Regions from separate parts of the Vibrio sp. 1078-1 genome, predicted to be linked through region 1. Evidence: riboswitches for the same ligand, from Rfam matches in the RefSeq annotation. Region 1 holds a riboswitch; the other holds the start of a gene.
What was found. Region 1 has a riboswitch for cyclic di-GMP ahead of R7190_RS04530 (TfoX/Sxy family DNA transformation protein). Riboswitches for the same ligand answer to the same signal wherever they lie in the genome.
Positions count from the first base shown of each region.

Region 1 (8,919 bases):
GTGAATCTTCAAGAAGATAAAAAACACTTCCACGTGTCTGAGGAGGGCATTGTTGTTATTCCGAAAGGGGCTCGAGTTGGCTACTAACTACTTATCTATTCTGTTTGTAGCTTCTGAGGTTGAAGGCCTCATTAAAAGTGGTGGCTTGGCAGATGTTGCCAAGGCACTACCGGAAGCCCTTCAAAACCTACAGCAAGACGTAAGAATTACCATCCCTGCGTACAGCAGTATTGATAAACTCGCAGACGCAGAAGTTGTATTAGAAACAGAATTAACATCATGGCCGCATACGGAGTATCGAGTTTTGCGGCTCATGTTAGGTCAAAATCCTGTTTACCTGATTGATTGTCCGCCGTATTTCAATCGACCATCAATGTATGCGGAGAACAACCAAGCGTATACTGATAACGGCGAGCGCTTTGCGTTTTTTAGTGCAGCATGTCTCGACATGTTACCCAAGCTCGCCTTTCAACCTAATATCATACACGCGAACGATTGGCACACAGGTCTTGTTCCATTTTTGCTCAAGCACAGGTATGGCAATGATCCGTTTTTTGCTCATACTAAAAGCGTCATTTCAATTCACAATGCGGTCTTTAAAGGAGTATTTAGTTATGAAGACGTGCAGTGTTTGCCAGAGTTTCATTGTAGAAACGTTCCCGATGCTGCGGTGAGTGCAACACATATTACGATGCTTAAAGCTGGTGTAATGAATGCAGATAAGATAAACGCGGTTAGTCCTACGTACGCAGAGGAACTAAAAACAGAGCTTGGCAGTCACGGCATGGCTTGGGAGTTTCAGCAACGCGCGCAGGACTTAGTTGGTATTTTGAACGGTTGTGATTACAGCGCTTGGAATCCGGAAACTGATACCTACTTGCCGGTTAATTACTGCGCCGACCAGCAAAGTATGTCGCAAGGGAAGAAAGCTTGTAAAAAAGCATTACAACAACGACTAAATTTGCCCGAAAAAAATGTAGCTATGTTCGGTATGGTTTGTCGGTTGACCCAGCAGAAAGGCGTTCATTACTTGTTGCCTGCTTTGGCCGATTTTTTGAAGCACGATGTTCAGCTAGTTGTCGTTGGGACCGGAGACCCTGTTCTTGCAGCTCAGCTACGAGAGGTTGCCGCGCAGTTTTCTAGCAAATTTGCCTTTGTAGAAGCGTATGACAATGAACTTGCGCATATCGTTGAAGCTGGTTCTGATTTCTTCTTGATGCCTTCTGAGTTTGAACCATGTGGCTTAAACCAAATCTATAGTATGGCTTATGGGACATTACCGATAGTACGCGGTGTTGGTGGCTTAAAGGACAGCGTTAGCGATTATGATGTAAACCCATCTGAAGCAACGGGGTTTGTTTTTTTCGAACCGACACCGCAGGCATTGTTGTTAACGATGCTAAGGGCACTGTTGCTCTACGCTCAAAACGAGCCTGAAGTGAATAAAGTACAGTTGCACGCGATGCAACAAGACTTTTGTTGGCAAAAGGCCGCAGAATCTTATTTGCAGCTTTACCACTCAGCGTTAGTTTGACTTAAAATTGTAACGAAAGGCACCGAATGAGGTGCCTTTATTATCTTGAGTAAGGGGAGTGTGGTAGGATGGCTTTTTACTCAATAGCACGATCTTTTTGATACTCAATATGACCCAGCCGCTACTTTTTCATAAAACCTATTTGCACCCTACTAGTAATGAGTGGGTTGTATTTGTGCACGGTGCTGGTGGTAGCTCTTCTATCTGGTTCAAGCAAATTAAAGCTTACAAGCAACACTTTAACTTATTGCTGATCGATTTAAGAGGGCATGGAAAGTCAAATCAGTTACTTAAAGAGCTCATTGCTAGCCGTTATACCTTTACGGAAGTTACCCAAGATATTTTGAAAGTATTGGACCATTTAAAGATCCAATCCGCTCATTTTGTCGGTATGTCGCTTGGTACTATTATTGTTCGAAACCTTGCTGAATTGTCATCAGAGCGCGTACGTTCGATGGTGCTCGGCGGTGCTGTCACAAGGCTTAACACTCGTTCTCAGATATTGGTGAAATTAGGTAATTTTTGTAAGCATATCCTACCGTACATGTGGCTCTACAAACTGTTCGCTTATATTGTTATGCCTCAAAGAAGCCAACGAGAATCTCGCCACCTTTTTATTCGCGAAGCCAAGAAGCTTTGCCAAAAAGAATTTAAACGTTGGTTTATTCTTGCCGCTGATGTAAATCCGTTAATGAAATATTTTAAAGATCGAGAGTTACCCATTCCGACTCTTTACTTAATGGGCGACAGGGATTACATGTTTATTAAACCTGTCAAAGAAATGGTTGCAGCACATAAGCTCAGCATTCTACGAGAAATCCCGAATTGTGGTCATGTATGCAATGTAGAGCGTCCAGAAGACTTCAATCAACACTCCATCGAGTTTATTAAACAGCAAGCTGTATGTGCTTAAAACTGAGTGCATCCACTGAATAGGAGAGCCGCTATAGCTCTCCTAGTTGATATCCACATTGCCAACATGCACCAAATTGCCCTTCGTTTATTTCATGACATTTTGGGCATTGCCAATCTTGATACTCATGCCTATCGGATTGTTTTCGATATGCTTTTACTATTTCTTCAGCTTTCATCTTTTGTGCCGTGTCAAAAAGCCACACATAAGGATCGGTATCATCACCAAACGGCAGTTCTCCTTTTAGGCCGAAAATACCTTCTCCGCGAACTTCACAGTAAATTTGTTCCACTTTAAGCAGCTCACATACAATGTGTGCTTCTGCTGGGTTTTTAGCGATAAATATTTTCATCAAAATACCCACTTCACCAATTACGAGTTTTGCTGACTTGGTGTCGGCCTTACTTTATTCATAACCCATTTAGTGATGATTGGAAATAGTCCCAATAGCGCAAAAGACGCTAATACTGCGGGTGAAACAATGCCCGATAGGCTTTCAATTGTTGCTAATTGAGTACCTGCATTCAGATATACGGCTGTGCCTGGCAGCATACCTATTTGGCTAGTGAGATAAAATCGACCTACAGACATCGGTGTTAAGCCCATCAGTAAGTTGATTAGAAAGAAAGGGAATACAGGGATTAGACGCAAGGAAAATAGATAAAAAGCTCCGTCTTTTTCGACACCTTGATTAATTGCGTTGAGTTTATTTCCGAATTTGTTTTGTACCCAGTCACGCAATAAGTATCGGCTGCTCAAGAAGGCCAGTGTTGCCCCCATAGTGCTAGCGAAAGAAACCAGTAGCAAGCTTGTCCAAAAACCAAATAAGGCTGCACCAAGTAAGGTGACTACTGCCGCTCCTGGGATAGAAAAAGCGGTAATTGCAATGTAGGTAAAAAAGTAAATCGCAGCCGAGAATACAAAATTCTGATCGATGTATGTAGTTAGTGCTTCTTGTTGGGCTTTTGCATTCTCTAAGGTTAAATACTGGCCAAAGTTAATACCTAAAAAGACGATAGCCGCTAGTAGGATGAGACCTAATATCAGTTTCTTATTCATAATTTTGATTCCAATTTGGGATATATGTAATAAGACAGTAGGAAAACCGAAAAAATTTCACAAAAAAACCGCAGATTAGACTGCGGTTTTACAAGATAGTTTTTAGGCCGACTTTTATTGGAGGCCGTTCATCAACTCATCTCGGCGAGCTTGAGGTACCACACTCCAATGAGTGCCGTTGATAGCACCTTCTAGTGCCCATAGCAACTCAATGTTGACGGTTGCAGAGTGCGTATCTCTTATCGCTTTATAGGCGTTAAGCGCACCTTCCTCTTCAAGCTTCTCTACGGATTCGATGCCGGCTTTTTTTAGCATGCGCTCGGTAGCCAGTCGTAAGTTAGGCAAATCTTTCAAACGGTTAGGTTTTGTACTTGCTTGCTGTTCTTTCTCAAGCTTTGCCTTTTTCAATGATTGATTCGCTACTTCGATTAAGCGTTCGCTTGATTCCCATAAATCGCTGGAAATAGCGTAGTACTTTGTAACGACTGGAAAGCCACGTTTTTTATAAACGTAAGGCTTTAGCCCTTGTTTCTCGAAGTCAGATGAAGTTTTTTGGTCTGCTCTGATATGAAGCTGATTGTTTACCACTAGTGCAAACATTGTTTCATCAGCGAATAGTCCGAAGCCACCAAACATTGAGCGCGACTTGATATTACCAAGTGCCTCAAATAGCTTCATAGAGTCTTTGAGTATCGGTTTATCCATGTTTTGTTATCTCGGTGTAATTAATATTACGCCACCAAAAGTCAGGTCCGAGAGAGTAGCAAACATGCGTAAAAACAATGTCATTACAGAGTAAAGTCATTGCTTACACACTTGCCATCGGTAACCCCGCTACCTTCCATATCGTAATATGGTTCAGGCCGGAGGCTTTGCGTCCCACTCTTTCGAATGGTTTGCCCTGTGCGTGACACAATGAGCATACTTCTTATATTGAATTAACATCACGGTTTAGCGTTAAAAGTGTGATATCGGTTCAATAAAAATGATAGATTGAATGCTCTATTTTGCATATGGAAAGGTGCAAATTGGCCTTTGAAAAGGAGTTCTTAATATATATTACATTTATATAAAACAGGGAGTTAACGTTAGTCAATTGTTATTAGAGTGGTGTGAAGTATTAGAGAATGCTTAATTTTTCCAAAAAAATAAGCGCCCCTGTAGAGCGCTTATTTAACACGGTTAAATACAGTAAAATTTAGTTCATTTTTTTCACAGTATTTCGAATTACAAGCTCAGGTTGCATTTCGAAAATTCGTTTTTCGTGTTCTTTATCTTTGATACGCTCAAGTAGAATTTCGAATGCATTTTTACCAACACGACGTTTAGGTTGGTGGATAGTCGTTAGCGGTGGAGAGAAGTATTCTGCAAGCTCGATGTTGTCGTAGCCGATCACTGAAATATCTTCAGGAATTTTGATCCCGTTTTGTTGCAAGCGGCTCATTAGGCCTAGAGCCATTGTGTCGTTAAAACAGAATACCGCCGTCGGGCGCTTGTCCATTGCGGTAATTTTATCTGCAACTAATACGGCCGTATCACATTCAAAGTTACCTTCAAGGATCCAGTCTTCATTTACAGCTAGGTTCGCTTCGCTCATTGCGCGACGGAAACCTGCAATGCGCTCTTGGCAAGCAAGCTTTTCAAAATGACCGCTTAGACAAGCGATATCCGTATGACCATTGTCAATCAGATGTTTGGTCGCAATGTAGCCACCTTCTTCTGAGTTATCCATGATTTTGTCTGCTTGCGAGCTCTCTGGGCCCCAATCCATGACCACTTTAGGAATGTCCGCATGACGGTCAAGCATCTCTTTTAGTTCTTCGGTTAAGTCAGAACACATCACTAGGATGCCATCAACGCGCTTTTCAGCCAGCATACGAATGTAATCGCGTTGTTTTTCGTAAATCCCGCCTGTGTTACATAAAATCAGAGTATAGCCTTGGCGGTAACAGTAGCTCTCAACGCCATCAATCACTTCTGAGAAAAATAGGTTAGTTGATTGAGTTACTAACATGCCAATCGTACGAGTTGAGTTGCATTTTAGGCTGCGTGCAACGGCACTTGGCGCGTAATTCAGCTCGTCAACGGCTTTCATTACTTTTTCTTGCGTTGCTTCTGCAACGAAACGCGTTTTATTGATAACGTGCGAAACTGTCGTAGTGGAAACGCCGGCTAAGCGAGCAACGTCTTTTATCGTGGCCATAAATGGTGTCCTGTATCGAGCTACTGAAATATGTCGTATTGGATGTACCTGATGCTCTAATGGTTTCACACCTAGCAATATAAAATTGGCGCTAAGTGTCTCGGCAGCGGTTGATCCAAGTGCGACAAAAGGGTGCGTAGCAGCATCGGTCGATGAATTTTATCTTTTTTCTATCTGATGAGAAATTGCCATCAACCTGTTAAGAAAACACAAAAACCGCTATATTTCAGCGGTTTACATATAAATCATATTTAATCGTTTGCGCTCACATTTTAGCCCTATGTGGACTGACTAGCAATGTTTTCAGCACGAGATTTGTGTATTTGAAGTCACATTTTGACTGCTAAATAACCAAGCGTCTTTGCGCTAAGTTAAGGCAAACGAATATTATACCCAAGTTACTTACAATTGGTCACTTTCGGCATACAGGAAGCCCGATAGGCAGGCTCCCTAAAAATAGGCGGCAATTATTCACCAAGAAGGTAGGCGCTGTCTAGTTTACAAAATGCAACTAATAGTTTCGCGACACTCGAGTAAAATCCAAATTCGTCGAATTGTTTACATTTGTCTGAAAACTGAGGTAACCAAGACATCAATTGTTGCTGGATAAAGTCGTTTTGTTTAACGAAGGCTTCTTCCATGTGTTTTTCTTGTTCAAGCTCGTTTGAGCGGATAATCATGTTCCCGAGAAAGTCGAGCTCAACGGCTAAGTGATCCGCAGGTTCCTTTAGGTTTTCGTCTACTTGAACGCCAAATTCAGCCATCAACTTTTCCATTTCCTCAGCTGGCTTGTCATTCAGTAAACCTGATTCACCAATGTACATGGATGCGTAAGGAAGAGCGCCGTATTTTTCTGTCTTCAAAAACAGTTCACAAAAGTCAGCTGCAAGCTCTAGTTGTGCATCTTCACGATCTTGTAACCGATTCAATGCATCAACTAGGCTATCAACAGCTGGTTTCAGCGACTCATTTTCACCTAAACCTGCGAGAAAACTGCGAATTTCAACACTGTGATAGGCTTCCAATTCTTTCTCTGTTAGTTCTTTTGCGAACAAGCTCGAAAACCACCAGTAAATTTCAGCGCGTTTTTCATTAAAAGCTTTCACTTCTTGCATTTTGGGCTCCTGAATGATGCTTCAAGTCATGCATCACAAAGTCAATTAGGGATATCCCCTAAGTGTAATCAATTAAAATGAATAGCAGTAACTATAATTGTTATGTTTTATGGTCAAAAATGACCGTTTATTAATAGCAATGGGCAAGCTTGTTTTGAATCAATAAAAACGCTAAATCTTGCGTTTTAATGTATCTATGACTAGAAATGTTACTAGTTATGAATAGAATACGTCTTGGATAATAAGAAGACAGAAAAGTGGTGTAAATGAGCTATCACGTATTAGTCGTAGAAGATGATGTTGTAACTCGTAGTAAGCTTGCGGGATATTTCCAAAATGAGGGCTACCAAGTCAGCGAAGCAGAGAGTGGCGCGGAAATGCGTGAAGTTTTGCAAGCGGGCGATGTAGACCTGATCATGCTGGATATTAACTTGCCTGGTGAAGACGGCCTGATGCTTACTCGTGAGTTACGTAGCCAATCGGATATTGGTATCATATTAGTAACAGGACGCACGGATAGCATTGATAAAATCGTAGGCCTAGAAATGGGTGCTGACGATTATGTGACAAAACCTTTTGAACTGAGAGAGCTGTTAGTTCGCGTTAAAAACTTGCTGTGGCGTATTTCAGCAGCGCGTAGTGGCAGCTCGAAAGCGAATGAAACCAGTGAAGAGCACATTGTGCGCTTTGGGGAGTGGACATTCGACATTCAACGTCGCGCACTTAGCCGCAACGGTGAGCCAGTAAAACTAACTAAAGCAGAGTATGAACTTTTGGTGGCATTATCGTCTTACCCTAACCAGGTGTTAAGTCGTGAGCGTATTTTGAACATGATCAGCCATCGAGTGGATGCGCCGAATGACCGCACCATTGATGTTCTTATTCGACGTATGCGCGCAAAAATGGAGTTCGATCCTAAGAACCCACAGATTTTTGTAACGGTGCACGGCGAAGGCTATATGTTTGCTGGTGACTAGTTTGAACATAACTCAATCGTAAAAAGAAAAGGAGAGCTTCGGCTCTCCTTTTTTGTGGCTTCAAGATAATACTAGTTTGCTTCAACCATTGGTGTTTGGCCGACAGTATCACGCAACCTTTGCCAAATACTGCCCAAGTACTCATGCCAATAAAGCTCTGTTTGTTCTAAGTAACGCGCTTTAGGTGAGTATTTATCCCAAGGTTGACTTATCTCGCTAATAGCTAAGAAGTTGGTCGGGGCTGGGATTGGTTTAATGCCTGCTGCGTTGAACTCATACAATGCACGGCTCATGTGACTCGCAGAAGTGACTAACACAATCTCCTTTTGTTGGACGAATGCAGCCGCTTGACGCGCCTCTTCCCACGTATCTTTCGCATCTTCTAATAAAATGATATCGGATTTCGCGACTCCCAACGCAAGGGCAACGTTCGCCATCATTCGCGCGTGGCTAATTTCAGATCCGCCAGCATAGCCGGATAAGATTAATTTCGCGCCTGGATACATTCTTAAAATACGAATGCCCTCAGTTAAGCGCATTAATGCTGCACGGCTTAACTGCGAGGTGGGTGGAATTTCGTCATCGATAACATGACCATTCCCTAAAACCATCACGTAGTCGATGGTGCCAGAAACTGGCAAAAAGGCTTTATGCTCTCGTTCTAACGGCATAAGAAGCTTGGTTGAAACAGGTTGGAAGGCAACAAGAAAAATGCCAACAAAAGAGAATAGAACAACGAAGCAGCCAGTTTTACGTTTTGTAGTAAAACTAATGAGAGCAAGACCCAACAAGCCTATCAGCAGCAATGCCGGAAGGGGCATAAGCATGGCTGACACTACTTTTTTCAGCTCAAACATACATAAATAGTCCGAAAAAACATCAATTGATAATAAAAATGAGGGTATCCCTCTTTATTCCTGCTTTCCTTGTGCCAGAATAGCGGCACAATCCGTTATGATAACTCAGCAGAAGTGACAGAAGACCGCAATTTCGACGATATCGCCCACAAATTTGCAAAAAATATTTACGGCTCCGATAAAGGGGAGATCCGCCAAATCATTGTGTGGGAAGATTTTCTACAGATTCTAAGTGAATTAGATGCTGACCAGCAACCCCTA
Region 1 covers NZ_JAWOWM010000002.1:129,016-137,934, forward strand. The annotation lists gene glgC (glucose-1-phosphate adenylyltransferase) at 1-87, shown strand, start outside; gene glgA (glycogen synthase GlgA) at 77-1,534, shown strand; gene R7190_RS04515 (alpha/beta fold hydrolase) at 1,644-2,447, shown strand; gene R7190_RS04520 (DUF2007 domain-containing protein) at 2,479-2,799, opposite strand; gene R7190_RS04525 (TVP38/TMEM64 family protein) at 2,820-3,506, opposite strand; gene R7190_RS04530 (TfoX/Sxy family DNA transformation protein) at 3,621-4,211, opposite strand; cyclic di-GMP riboswitch class I at 4,328-4,417, opposite strand; gene purR (HTH-type transcriptional repressor PurR) at 4,705-5,709, opposite strand; gene torD (molecular chaperone TorD) at 6,177-6,824, opposite strand; gene torR (two-component system response regulator TorR) at 7,091-7,801, shown strand; gene elyC (envelope biogenesis factor ElyC) at 7,873-8,658, opposite strand; gene cmoM (tRNA uridine 5-oxyacetic acid(34) methyltransferase CmoM) at 8,773-8,919, shown strand, end outside.

Region 2 (8,919 bases), on a different contig from region 1:
AGTTGTTCTTGCAGAGCAGCGAGGCGAGCAGCATGTTGGTGGTGAAAGTGCCAAGCAAAGAGAAGCCCGACGTGCCGCTAAGTACGCGCAAAAAGAAGCGCAGCGTAAACAAGACTAAGCCCAACTCTCCTTATATTTAGCGAGCTGCCGTAAGGTGGCTCGCTTTTACTACGCAACAATACTCTTTCAATACAATTTTGTATCCCTCACCAATACCTCTAGTTGATTGTCTCTTTTGCCTTCGGGTAGCCCCACCATTTCATCATAAGCACTTTGATGTACTAAAACCTGCTTATTTGCTTTGATATTCCTGCACTTCTTTTGCATCTCGATCAGGGAATGAGCCCTCAAAAAGATACCGTTGTCATCAGTGATAAATTGCGCTTCTCCATCAATCACGACAGATGCCTGGTACAATGCGAGATCAAGCGAATGAATGACCAATTTGTCTACATAGAAGTATTTTTGTAACTTACTCAATGGTATTGCCATGTGTCACCTCCCTGAAAGTTACCTCTACGTTTTGTAGAATAAAACCGATCATTGGATGAGATTTCTTCGGTTTACTTGCGTACAACATCGGAAACAAAGAGGATTCCGATGCAAACAATCAATGTCGTGTGGTTAAAGCGAGATTTAAGGCTGACTGACCATCAACCACTAACTCAAGCATTATCAACAAAGCACCCAACTGTGCTTTTGTATATTGTTGAACCATTGCTATTGAACAACCCACACTATTCTGAGCGCCACTGGCGATTTGTTTGGCAATCACTGCAAGACATGGATGAAACGCTCAAAGCGTATGGGCATCGAATCACGGTGCTGTTTGACGATGCCTTAGCATGTTTCCAATCAATTCAAGCGCAATATCAAATCAACGCTGTTTTTTCTCACCAAGAAATAGGACTCAACTGCACCTTTGAACGAGACCGACAAGTTGCCGCTTGGCTGTATGAGCAGAACATCGACTGGTTTGAATTCGAACACGGTGCTGTAATCAGAGGTGCAATAAACCGGCAAGGTTGGGACAAACATTGGGACTCTGTCATGAGAGCCTCAATAAGCCCTATTGAGCTCCAAACCGACTTATTGCATTCATTGGATGCAGAAGCTCTCGGCTGTTCGTTTTCGCCACCATCATCCTGGCTATCAAAATGCAAAGGAATGCAAACGGGAGGAAGCCGGCTCGCTTGGAAAACACTAGAGGACTTTTTCCATCGTCGAGGTCGTGATTACTATCGAAGCATTTCTAGTCCCACAGCCTCACGCACAGCCTGTACTCGACTTTCTCCATATCTCGCTTGGGGTAACATATCCTTGCGTGAAGTTTATCAATACCTTTTGAAACACTGGCAAGTCGCTGGGTTTCGTCGCAGCTTAATTGCATTGTCTTCACGGCTTCATTGGCACTGTCACTTCATCCAAAAATTCGAATCGGAATACGACATGGAGTTTTACTGCGTTAATCGGGCTTACGAACCATTGATTAAACAAAGTAGTACTTTCGATGAAGAAAAGTTAGCAGCATGGAAATCCGGGCATACTGGCGTACCTTTGATTGATGCCTGCATGCGCTGTTTGCACCACACTGGTTACATTAACTTTCGCATGCGTGCCATGCTGGTTAGCTTTCTTACTCACCACATGAACATGAATTGGCGAGTAGGTGTAACGCATTTAGCGCAACTGTTTCTCGACTTTGAGCCCGGAATTCATTACCCACAATTCCAAATGCAAGCAGGAGTAACCGGGACTAACACAATCCGTATTTATAATCCGATCAAGCAAGCCCAAGAACATGATCCTGACGGCACGTTCATCTACAAGTGGGTACCTGAATTGCAAATGGTTCCTCCCCCTCTTTTATTCGAGCCTTGGACAATGACCCAGATGGAAGCTGTCATGTATCAGTTGCAGCCAGATAGCCGTTACCTTGCACCTATTATCACACCAGACAACGCAGCTAAGGCAGCAAGAGAGCGCTTATGGACGTGGCGGAAACGAGCCGATGTGAAACAAGAAGGCAGACGAATTCTTGCGCGACATGTTAGACCCTCAAAAGAAAGTAGGACGCGATGATCATCTCTCAATCACAATGCGTACAAATGCAAACACACTCCAGGGAACCAGTTGTACCCTCAACTAGTAAGGAACACATTATGTTCAAACGTATCTTAGTTATCGCGGCGACACTGATGGTGACGTTATCTTTTATGCTTCCCGTCAAGGCTCATGAGCATGGCATGATGAAAGCCGATATTGTCGACGTTGCCGCTGAAAACGGCTCTTTCAATACGCTTGTTGCTGCGGTAAAAGCAGCGGGCTTGGTTGACACTCTCAAAGGGGAAGGCCCATTTACTGTTTTTGCACCAACGGATGACGCTTTTGCAAAACTGCCAGACGGCACAGTCGACATGCTCTTAATGCCGGAAAACAAAGACAAGTTAGTATCTGTTTTGACTTATCACGTCGTCCCAGGGAAAGTGATGGCTGCCGATGTTGTTAAGCTAGACAAAGCGACTACGGTTCAGGGGCAAGATGTGATGATTAAAACCATGGGCGATAAAGTCATGGTTAACGATGCAAATGTCATTGCAACCGATGTGAAAGCTAAAAACGGTGTCATTCACGTGATTGATACTGTCATCATGCCGAAATAACACCATTCAAAGGGCGGTACACTCCGCCCTTTAGACAGAACTTCTTCCACCCTTAGCACGATTCCTCTCCACTTATCCCCAACAAACCCCCACTCATTCACGATGACTATAAAAAAGATAAAAACAAAATTAAAATCAATACCTTGCAAGACAACACTGCACAATATTGACGAGGTTAAGATATCGTTATCTTTCAATTTGAGAACAGGATTCCATGTCAGTGACGTTTACTTTTCCACATGTAAATTCTTAAGCTAAATTTTGGCTGCTCAATCACATTTCGGCAAACCATTCGAAAGGGTGGGACGCAAAGCTTCCGGTCTGTCAGCATTTAAAAATCTAAAAGAATGCTCATGATAGCGGGGTTACCATGACGCAGTGTTACAGAAGTCCAATTTCTGTAGAGTTGCTTTATGCTCAGCATGCGCCGGAGTGTGACATTAGTTTGTCAGCCATAACAGAGGACATGTGATGAAATCATTTCCAACCAAATCCGTACTCGCGTTAGCACTTGCAAGCATTAGCTCAGGTGCTGCGGCTCACGGTTATGTATCAGAAACCAATGGTGGTGTCGCTGCAAGTCGCTCGGCACTATGTAAGTATCCAACGCCAGATACTAACGAAAAAAATAATAACTGCGGTGCGATTCAATATGAACCGCAAAGCGTTGAAGGCCCTGATGGCTTTCCCGAAACAGGGCCTCGCGATGGTAAAATAGCGAGTGCCGAAACCGCTTTAGCAGCTGCCCTTGATGAGCAAACTGCCGACCGCTGGGTAAAACGCCCTATTCAAGCAGGTACACAAACTTTTGAATGGACATTTACCGCTAACCACGTGACGCGCGACTGGAAATATTACATCACCAAGCCTGATTGGAACCCAAACGCTTCACTATCACGAGACTCTTTTGATCTAACTCCTTTCTGTGTCATCGACGGCAATATGGTTCAACCCCCGAAACAGGTAAGCCATCAATGTAATGTGCCTACTCGCGAGGGATACCATGTCATCCTGGCAGTATGGGATGTTGGCGACACTGCAGCCTCATTTTATAACGTGATCGATGTGAAATTTGATGGTGACAGTCCCGTTATTCCAGATTGGAAGCAAGGCGGTCAAATTATTCCTACAATGGATTTAAATATTGGGGATTCGGTTTATACACGCGTATTTGATCAAGCAGGTGAAAACGTGGCGTATAGAACTGAACTAGAAATTACCGATGCAGCAATGGGCCAAGCGAAAAACTGGTCTTACGCACTCGCGACTAAGCTAAACCAAAAACAAGCAAAACTGCAAGCCGGGCAGTATGCAGAGGATAAATTCACTCCTGTTTATGGTACTAATCCGGTGTATCTGCAAGCAAATAGCGGCCTTGAGCGAGTAGAGATCGGCTATAACATTGAAACTCCTGTCCCAGAATACTCACTCACAGTAGATGGCTTAGCAGACGAGTATATCATTGAGTCAACACCGACAACGTTGGATCTGACACTAACTGCTGAAGGCGATTTAAATGCAGAACTCACCGTTTACAATCACCATCGCGAACCACTTGCAAGTTGGGCAAACGAAATGAAAGACGGCTCGGTAGAGGCGATATCGCTCGCTTTAAGTAAATCGGAGCCGGGTCACCATATGCTCGTAACACGTATTAAGGATAAAGATGGCAACTTGGTGGATCAGCAAACACTCGACTTTCACTTAAAAGAAGAGTCAGTTACTCCACCACCATCTGGTGAGTACGATTTTGTCTTCCCTGAAGGACTATCTAGCTACACGGCGGGCACAAAAGTGCTTGCCAGCGACGGGGGCATTTATCAATGTAAACCTTTCCCATACTCTGGTTACTGTATGCAGTGGAAAGAAAGCGCAAACCATTACGAGCCTGGAATAGGTTCACACTGGGAGATGGCTTGGGATAAAGTCAACTAAATCACCCTTTGAACGTTAAGTAAAAAGAGCCTCACTATGAGGCTCTTTTATAATCAAACGCAAAAATGACAGCTTTCCCGGTCTAAACCATGAACACCAGATAAACTAGTGAGATGCGCTCGCCCCTCAATCAGCCCCATTTCATACCCTTCTAGTAAAACGGATTGTCGCATTGATAAGCGCTGAACATGAAAATTATCTGGTGGGGCAATCACCCTAACATGTGTTCCTGGTGGAGGGTTACGAATAAACTCTAATGATTGATTATAGTTATCTGCACGTCTTAACATCGCATCCGCCATTTTGGGGTGCTCCGCAAACAGTTTCTTCATCAGCCATGTGGTCTTAACTGGTTTTTTGGCATAATTCAGCGGGTGAGAGAGTACTACGGTTATGTCGCGAGCCCCTCGACGATAAGCCTCACGCACTGGGATAGAATCAGCGACCCCACCATCGGTATAACAACCACCAGAAAAACAAGGGGTATGCTTGTAGGCAATCGGTAACGCTGTTGTCGCTTCAATCGCATGGTGAAAATTATCACGTGTCACGCGATAGTAATCTGCTTGCCCTGTATCTACATTTGTTGTCGCTGCGAGAAAAGGAACGCCATTAAACAGTTTATTTTCATCGACGGGATACAAGCGATTAGATTCTTCAAACAACCACTTCACATCGATGAGGTCCCCACCTTTAACGAAGCGAGTCGGGTCAAAAAAGCGTTTGCTTGTGGCCAGCTTAGTAATGACGTTAATACTGCGATGTGGGTAGTCGGTCAAATACCCAATCAAATTTGATGCACCAGCAGATACACCGACTGCAAAATCAAACGGTTTATAACTCTGCTCTAAAAACGCATCTAACACTCCGCTTGCGAAGACGCCTCGCATCGCGCCACCTTCTACTACAATTGCTTTTGTTGCCATATTTCCCCCATTCTCCTTGCCAAAAGAGTAATGAAATTCGTGCAATCACAACAATTGAATATTCTTATTATTGAAATAGGTGAAGTCTATTTATTTCTCTCTTAGAAAATGAAAACTAAAGTTCAAAAAATCCGTACCCGTTAGAAATGTAATTGCGGGCTTAACCAAGGTGGCAAGGTCTAAGAGAAATCTAGGAGAAAACCGTTTTATAGGCTTCGCCCGCGCCATCAATGAACATTTGAGTACCAATAACCGCTAGAATTAAGCCCATCATTTTAGTCACAACATTTAGAGCACTTGGTCCAACCGCTTTGACCAATTTGTCTCCAAATAAAAACAGTACATAGGTGATCGCACAGAGGACAGCGAAAGAAACGATAGTAATAATGGTTTGATCGAAACCACCCGCTGTCGCAAAGTTCATCGCGGTAGCAATCGTTCCAGGCCCAGCTAATATTGGCATCGCCAGTGGAGACACTGCAATACTCAATGCCGCCCGTTGCTGAGCTGGTGAATACGCCTTCTCTTTGGTTTTCTGATGCGTCGAATCACCTTGAAGCATGTTAAAACCTATCAAAAACACCAAAATACCGCCTGTTATTCGCAATGCATAAAGCGTGATGCCAAACAAATCAAAAATTAACTTACCGGCAATAGAAAATATCGCGATGATAATAAATGCAATAAAAACCGAGCGGAGCGCAATGGAACGGATGGTTTCTTTATCTTCATCAGCAGTTAAACTCAAAAAGATGGGAATATTGGCGATAGGGTTCATGATGGCAAAGAAGCCCATAAACACCGTAACTGTATGAACAATGAGTTCTTTCATATTTTCCACTGCATTTAAATTATTGATTCTAAAAACAGTATATACGCTCTCAAACAGAACGAGTGGTGTATTCTCGATTCGTCTTCACACTTATGCACCAAGCATTGTTTTTCTTTTGAGATAGTTTACCGACTCATCAAATGTCGCTAAGGTGAGTCTTCAGCCTTTACACGTAACAGGGGATGTTAAGTCACCATGAACAGCACGATTCAAACAATTCTCAATCACCGCTCAATTCGAAAATTCACCTCACAACCGATTGAGAGCGAACAATTAGATGCCATTCTTCAAGCCGGTCTTGCGGCGTCCTCATCAAGCATGTTGCAAGTCGTTTGAATTATCCGCGTGACCGACAAAGAAAAACGTACGCTATTAGCTCAATATGCCGGAAATCAAGGGTACGTTGAAAGCGCGGCTGAGTTTTTGGTGTTTTGCATTGATTACCAACGCCACGCCAGTATCAACCCAGATGTTCAAGCTGACTTTACCGAGTTAACGCTAATAGGCGCTGTAGACTCGGGCATCATGGCACAAAATTGCTTGCTAGCGGCGGAGTCGATGGGACTAGGAGGTGTGTATATTGGTGGTTTACGAAACAATGCCCAAAAAGTAGACGAATTATTAGGTTTACCTAAAAATACCGCCATTTTGTTTGGTATGTGTCTTGGTCATCCAGATCAAGCCCCTGAAGTAAAACCTCGCCTACCTAAGCATGTCGTGGTGCATGAGAATCAGTATCAATATCTAAACTTGGATGATATTCAGACGTATGACCAAACTATGCGAAACTACTATGCAAACCGTTCGAGCAATCAAAAACAGAGTACTTGGTCACAAGAAGTCACCAGTAAACTGGCTGGCGAATCACGTCCGCACATCCTGCCTTACTTAAACAGAAAAGGGCTCACTAAAAGGTGATGACTACAATACGATAGGATCAAAAAAGGCCTCTGAAGAGGCCTTTAGAATTTATCAGCAAAAACTTGCTTAGTTACCGCCTGTCGCGCCAGTGCCTGGACCCGGTGGATCTTCAGGTTCAATTGGCTCACCGACTTCCGCATCTGGGATTTGTGGTACGTCAGGTTCGATATCTTCTAATGGAATGTCGTTATCGATAGCCTCTTGTACATCAGCAACAACTTTCTGAGTATCTTCAGCTGGAATCGTTACGTAGATAACATCTCCTGAATCATTCTCAGGATAATTTGGGTTCGCCGCGATTACATCTTCTGTGATTGCTTTTGCAGCAACAGCTACAGCTTCAGGCGAAGCTGTTGGGTTCGCTTTGATGATATCTGATACAACGTTTGCTGTTGCAACTAGCTGAGTAGCAAGTGCGCTGTTACCACCCTCACTGCCAAGTCCTGCTACTACAGATTCTGTATCACGAAGGATTTCGTCAACTGTTTTACCACTTGCATTGATATCGATACCCAAATTCTCGAATACTTTTTCAGCGATATCAGAAGAGTATACTTCACCATCTTTTAAAGAGTTAGCAACCAAAGTCGTAAATGGAGAGCCTGTTACCAATGAATCCGCCTGGGCTAGGCCTTGAGGGATTTTGTAGTCAGATGTAATAGGTTTGCCATTTGACGCGTCTTTACTATCTTCTGTGTGCGTTAATACGAAAGCACAATCACCTGGCGCATTTACAACGTTGATATTTTCAAAACGCGCTTTACCAACCATACCTTCATAGTTTGTTGTATTTTCAATCGCGTCGTATGTCTCACCACCACATACTGCTTGAACTTTCATGCCGATAACAGCTGGGTCATAAGCCTGAACTGAGTATCTTTTTACCTCAGGGTCGCTGTCACTACCACAACCTGCTAGTAGGACTGCTGCCACACTTGCCGTTAAAAGTTTGATTTTCAAAATTAGCTCCAATATTTGTTGTTATATCCGACCGCAACAGGAAGCATAACGGCAGTTGCATATAGTGTAAATAGGATGCATACAACTTTGGCATGAGTTTTTTCACATTCTTGCCTGTTTGCTTGTGCAAAATCATGCATTCATCTCAATAACGTTAAATAGACACAATTTTGTCATGTATTCGTCAGTATTTTTTCAAGTAACTTGTTGCCTTTATTGCAACCAGATGGATAATAGTTGACTATTTTTTGTGGGTCGGATTTTCACACCTTCATTAATGAAACTAAGAGCTCTAAGTCGCTAGCAGCCATTTGGAGTGTTTATTACACAAATAATTCTGAATGGACTCGCTTTCTAAAGGCTTAAAACTGCAGTAAATCATCAATATTGATGAAATGCAGCTCAATTAGAATGAATCAATTTCAGTCGGCAAACTTTCTTTCGGTAGTTATAAACCAATGAACACATTTAATAAATTTTTGGGGATATCAGTACTTCCTATCCTTCTTACAGGGTGTACTTTGCCTGGTAGCCACCTTTCGGTCAGTGACAAAACAGTCATGAGCACTGAATCGAGTGATATAGAGTCTCAGGTTACCGTTTATCCCTTAACTTTGGAGCGCGTAACGTCTTTAAATTCAGTGGACCCTTTTTCAAAACCAAACCCAGAGTTAGATATTGA
Region 2 covers NZ_JAWOWM010000001.1:284,811-293,729, reverse strand. The annotation lists gene R7190_RS01290 (rhodanese-related sulfurtransferase) at 1-118, shown strand, start outside; gene R7190_RS01285 (DUF6482 family protein) at 187-492, opposite strand; gene R7190_RS01280 (cryptochrome/deoxyribodipyrimidine photo-lyase family protein) at 601-2,082, shown strand; gene R7190_RS01275 (fasciclin domain-containing protein) at 2,163-2,663, shown strand; cyclic di-GMP riboswitch class I at 2,936-3,036, shown strand; gene gbpA (N-acetylglucosamine-binding protein GbpA) at 3,135-4,598, shown strand; gene R7190_RS01265 (patatin family protein) at 4,652-5,524, opposite strand; gene R7190_RS01260 (MarC family protein) at 5,715-6,356, opposite strand; partial or broken gene nfsA (oxygen-insensitive NADPH nitroreductase) at 6,552-7,274, shown strand; gene R7190_RS01250 (hypothetical protein) at 7,344-8,237, opposite strand; gene R7190_RS01245 (polysaccharide export protein) at 8,696-8,919, shown strand, end outside.
Region 2: another riboswitch for cyclic di-GMP. It lies ahead of gbpA (N-acetylglucosamine-binding protein GbpA); the one in region 1 lies ahead of R7190_RS04530 (TfoX/Sxy family DNA transformation protein).